2 regions of the Bacillus sp. ABA4_010 genome follow, and region 2 is predicted to be linked to the other one. Evidence: a T-box and tRNA genes for the amino acid it is inferred to sense, from the RefSeq annotation. Region 2 holds a T-box; the other holds one or more tRNA genes.
What was found. A T-box is a leader RNA that pairs with one kind of tRNA and senses whether it is charged. The one in region 2 lies ahead of serS (serine--tRNA ligase), so its partner is inferred to be a tRNA-Ser.
Positions count from the first base shown of each region.

Region 1 (2,442 bases), on a different contig from region 2:
TTGTAGCTTGACCGTTGGACTGTTTGACTGGGCTAGCTGGATTCGAACCAACGCATGACGGAGTCAAAGTCCGTTGCCTTACCGCTTGGCTATAGCCCAATAATAAAAATCACGCTTAGTATAATAACCGAAATCACCCATTTTATTCATATGGCGGAACAGGAGGGATTCGAACCCTCGCGCCGGTAACCCGACCTACTCCCTTAGCAGGGGAGCCCCTTACAGCCTCTTGGGTACTGTTCCGTCAGGTATACAAAACCTCATAAGCCGCGTTCTGTTCACCATGTACTGCAATCGAAGCAGACTTCTCGTACAAGGTGGAGAATCATCTATCTCACCGCTATCAAAGCGATGGTGTCTATATCGGTTGAATTCCCTCAAGACACTTCCCCTACCATTTTATTTGGGTTTCTCGCTCGTGGGGTTTACCTCGTTCCACCTTCAAGGTTTCCCTTAAAGCTCCGTCACTGTGGCACTTTCAAGGTATTCACACCATATCCAACGGACTTAGGTGTTTTCCCTGCCGTCAGCTCAAGATTCAACTCAAGCTGCCCTGACTTATCGTTTCGCCAGGCACGAACACTACAGACATCTCAGTCTGTGCGAGCACGGACTTTCCTCACAGATCGAAATCTGCGCGATTCTCTCTGGTTTTGTATAAAGTTATAACAAGGGCGATTTTCTTTAAGTGCAGCCGAGAGGACTTGAACCTCCACGGGATTGCTCCCACTAGGCCCTCAACCTAGCGCGTCTGCCATTCCGCCACGACTGCATATTACTAACATAGCTAATCATACCCCTTAACTTCTTTGAAATTAAGTTCTGCGAAGTTATATTGCAAAAAAAAAATAAATTTTTCCATCCATTTCAGCATACACTAACTTATCGCATATAATAAATGGAGCGGGTGATGGGAATCGAACCCACGACATCAGCTTGGAAGGCTGAGGTTTTACCATTAAACTACACCCGCATACAGAAATCCTCTTCTGGTCGGGAAGACAGGATTCGAACCTGCGACCCCTTGGTCCCAAACCAAGTGCTCTACCAAGCTGAGCTACTCCCCGTCTTTACGAATCACAAAAACTTTGGAGGCGGCAACCGGATTTGAACCGGTGAATGAAGGTTTTGCAGACCTTTGCCTTACCACTTGGCTATGCCGCCTTTATAAAAATATCATATCATACTCATTCTCAGAAATCAAGTTCTACGAAGTTGTACAAAAAATAAAAATGGTGGAGGGGGACGGATTCGAACCGCCGAACCCTGAGGGAGCGGATTTACAGTCCGCCGCGTTTAGCCACTTCGCTACCCCTCCATATGAAGATGTATAATTTAAAATAGTGGCGGAGGAAGAGGGATTCGAACCCCCGCGGACTGTTACACCCCTGTCGGTTTTCAAGACCGATCCCTTCAGCCGGACTTGGGTATTCCTCCACTACATTAATAAATATGGCGCGCCTGACAGGAGTCGAACCCATAACCTTCTGATCCGTAGTCAGACGCTCTATCCAATTGAGCTACAGGCGCATATTTTATGGTGGAGCCTAGCGGGATCGAACCGCTGACCTCCTGCGTGCAAGGCAGGCGCTCTCCCAGCTGAGCTAAGGCCCCATGTTTTTTTATTATTTCACTTTGTTTATGGCGCGCCCGACAGGAGTCGAACCCATAACCTTCTGATCCGTAGTCAGACGCTCTATCCAATTGAGCTACGGGCGCATGTTTCAAAGCGACTTTTAAATTATATCATCTGTTCGAAGTTTAAGTCAATACTTTTTTCGTCATCACCTTTTCTTCATCGGCGACAAGAAATATATTACCTAATCTTTCGAAAGAAGTCAACACTTATTCAAAAAAATAATCAATCTATCTTGTATGCTTAAGAGCAACTGCTTTAGCATACTTCATCATGCTGTTTTTGTGAAGCTTTTTTCACTTAACAAAAGGAACTTATCTCAAAAAAAGATGACCCGCTTCTTCCACCGGGTCACCTTTTAAAACATTATGCTTCAAAATAATCTTTGTAATAACCGCCTACATGGCCTGTATTGTCAACGACGAAATAAAACTCTTCTGTTTCGTTTTTGACTTCGTATGTTTTCCCAGCAGTTAATGCATTATTCACCATATACTTCTCAGCATTCGTATGTACGCATTTGACCGTTTTGACGGTGTCGCGATCTTTCCATGTTAAATGAATCATGTTCTTCACTCCTTTTCTACAAAACATTATATCTTTATATTAACGAAAAATAACCGAAAATCCAGTTTTAATTTTCGAATAACTCTTTCTTGACATTTTTTCTGTTTCCACGCATAATATCAAACAAATATAATGATAACGAAAACAGTGCGGGACTAGTAAATTAGGCGGAATGTGATAGAGAGTGGAACCCATCGGCTGGAAGGTTCCTCACAGGAAACGATTGAACCTACCCTCTT
Region 1 is NZ_JBSWUN010000003.1:2,135,361-2,137,802, forward strand. Features, by position in the region: RNA gene ffs (signal recognition particle sRNA small type) at 1-30, opposite strand, end outside; tRNA gene ACXAEO_RS11895 (tRNA-Gln) at 28-99, opposite strand; tRNA gene ACXAEO_RS11900 (tRNA-Ser) at 152-243, opposite strand; RNA gene rnpB (RNase P RNA component class B) at 259-653, opposite strand; tRNA gene ACXAEO_RS11910 (tRNA-Leu) at 690-772, opposite strand; tRNA gene ACXAEO_RS11915 (tRNA-Gly) at 900-973, opposite strand; tRNA gene ACXAEO_RS11920 (tRNA-Pro) at 991-1,067, opposite strand; tRNA gene ACXAEO_RS11925 (tRNA-Cys) at 1,090-1,164, opposite strand; tRNA gene ACXAEO_RS11930 (tRNA-Tyr) at 1,234-1,318, opposite strand; tRNA gene ACXAEO_RS11935 (tRNA-Ser) at 1,345-1,437, opposite strand; tRNA gene ACXAEO_RS11940 (tRNA-Arg) at 1,454-1,530, opposite strand; tRNA gene ACXAEO_RS11945 (tRNA-Ala) at 1,539-1,614, opposite strand; tRNA gene ACXAEO_RS11950 (tRNA-Arg) at 1,643-1,719, opposite strand; gene ACXAEO_RS11955 (DUF6501 family protein) at 2,003-2,203, opposite strand.
Region 1: it encodes a tRNA-Ser, which carries the amino acid that the T-box ahead of serS (serine--tRNA ligase) is inferred to sense. The anticodon was not compared.

Region 2 (2,442 bases):
TTTTCTAAAATAGCGGCAACTGTACGGCCGATTGCAAGACCAGAACCGTTTAATGTATGCACATGTTCAGGCTTCGCATTTAATTCTCGTCTGAAGCGAATGTTAGCACGACGAGCTTGGAAACCTTCGAAGTTTGAGCAAGATGAAATTTCACGATATGTATCATAGCTCGGAATCCATACTTCAATGTCATATTTTTTAGCAGCGGTAAAACCTAAGTCTCCTGTACACATGCTCATTACACGATAAGGAAGGCCCAATAACTGCAATACTTTTTCTGCATGTCCAGTTAGCTTCTCTAATTCATTATAAGACTCTTCAGGCTTAACAAATCGAACGAGTTCCACTTTGTTGAATTGATGCTGACGGATTAGTCCTCTTGTATCACGCCCTGCTGATCCTGCCTCTGAACGGAAGCAAGAACTGTAAGCAGCATACGCGATTGGAAGTTGGTCTCCACTTAAAATTTCATCACGATGCAAATTCGTTACAGGTACCTCTGCTGTTGGAATTAAAAAATAGTCTTCTGATTCAATGCGGAAAGCATCTTCTTCAAACTTTGGCAATTGACCTGTTCCAGTCATGCTTGTGCGATTCACGATATAAGGCGGTAATACTTCTTCATATTCATGCTCTTCTACATGCAAATCTAACATGAAGTTAATAAGCGCTCGCTCTAACCTTGCCCCTAGACCTTTGTAAAATACAAAACGACTCCCTGTTACTTTTCCCGCGCGCTCAAAATCTAAAATATCTAATTCTGTTGCAATATCCCAGTGAGGTTTTGGTTCAAAATCAAATTGACGAACTTCTCCCCACTGACGAACCTCTACATTATCATCTTCACTTTCCCCAACTGGTACACTTTCATGAGGGATATTTGGAATAGATAATAAAAGATTTTCTAGTGCCTCTTCTACCGTTCTTAATTCTTCATCTAATACTTTAATTCGGTCGCCTACTTCTCTCATTTCTGTAATGAGATGATCAGCATCCTGTTTTTCTCGTTTTAATACCGCTACTTGTTGAGACACTTCATTTCGTTTGCTTTTTAATTCTTCTGTTTGAGCAATAAGCTCTCTTCGTTTTAGATCCAGTTCTTCAAATTGATCTAAATCAGCTAAATCTTCTCCTCTAAACTTCATCTTTTCCTTTACTTCAGTAAAATTAGCACGTAAAAATTTTAAATCTAACATGTGCTCATACCTCCTTAAATATATTGTAAGGGCAAATAAAAAAACCCTCATCCCTATAAAATAGGGACGAGAGTTTACCCGCGTTGCCACCCTACTTGAAAGCAATCATAGATTGCTTCCCAGCTTATCATGATAACGGTTGTCCACCGAAATTGCCTACTAAACAATATTAGTTATTCAGCAACTTGCTCGAGGATGGATTCACAAGTCCTCACCGTCGATTCCCACCAACCATCGACTCTCTAAAGGAAAGGTTTCTTGTTACTAGTTCCTCTCATCGCTTTGTATATAGTTCAATCATACATAATTTACTATAAGTTTTTACAAGATGCAAACGTTTTATGCCTGAGTCTCTTTAATCATATGAACAAAATATTGAGCCATTCGATGGTCTTCTGTTAGTTCAGGATGGAAGGAACAACCTAAGAACTGACCTTGTCTTGCTGCGACAATACGGCCATTATGTTCTGATAGAACCTCTACATCTTCACCGACACTTACGATATGAGGCGCACGTATAAACACGCCAATAAAATCCTCTGCGACTCCAGTAATAGAGAGCTTTGCTTCAAAACTTTCTCGTTGACGCCCAAAGGAATTCCGTTCTACCGTAATATCCATCACACCTAAATGGGGTTCTTCATATCCGACAATATGATTAGCTAATAAAATAAGACCTGCACATGTTCCGAACATTGGCTTTCCAGAAGCAGCAAAATCACGCAATGGCTGCATGAAATGGTACTTATCAATAAGGCGGCGCATTGTTGTGCTTTCTCCACCTGGTAGAATTAAGCCGTCAATCTCCTCTAACTGCTCTACCTTTTTAATAATAACAGCCTCTGCCCCTGAAGCTTCTATAGCCTGTACATGTTCACGGACAGCACCTTGTAATCCAAGAACTCCTACCTTCACCATGTGTACAACCCTCTCAATTACCAGCCGCGCTCTTGCATACGGTTTTCTGGAAGTAACGTTGAAATTTCGATTCCTTTCATCGCTGTTCCTAATCCTTTAGAAAGCTGAGCAATTAATTGGTAATCTTCATAATGTGTTGTTGCTTCTACAATTGCACGGGCAAATTTAGCAGGGTTTTCTGATTTAAAGATACCAGAACCTACGAATACTCCGTCAGCTCCTAATTGCATCATTAAAGCAGCATCTGCTGGTGTTGCCACACCGCCTGCTGCAAAGTTTACAACTGGCAAACGACCTTCACGTTTAATTTGCAATAAAATTTCATAAG
Region 2 is NZ_JBSWUN010000004.1:8,709-11,150, forward strand. Features, by position in the region: gene serS (serine--tRNA ligase) at 1-1,196, opposite strand, end outside; T-box leader at 1,256-1,483, opposite strand; gene pdxT (pyridoxal 5'-phosphate synthase glutaminase subunit PdxT) at 1,536-2,114, opposite strand; gene pdxS (pyridoxal 5'-phosphate synthase lyase subunit PdxS) at 2,132-2,442, opposite strand, start outside.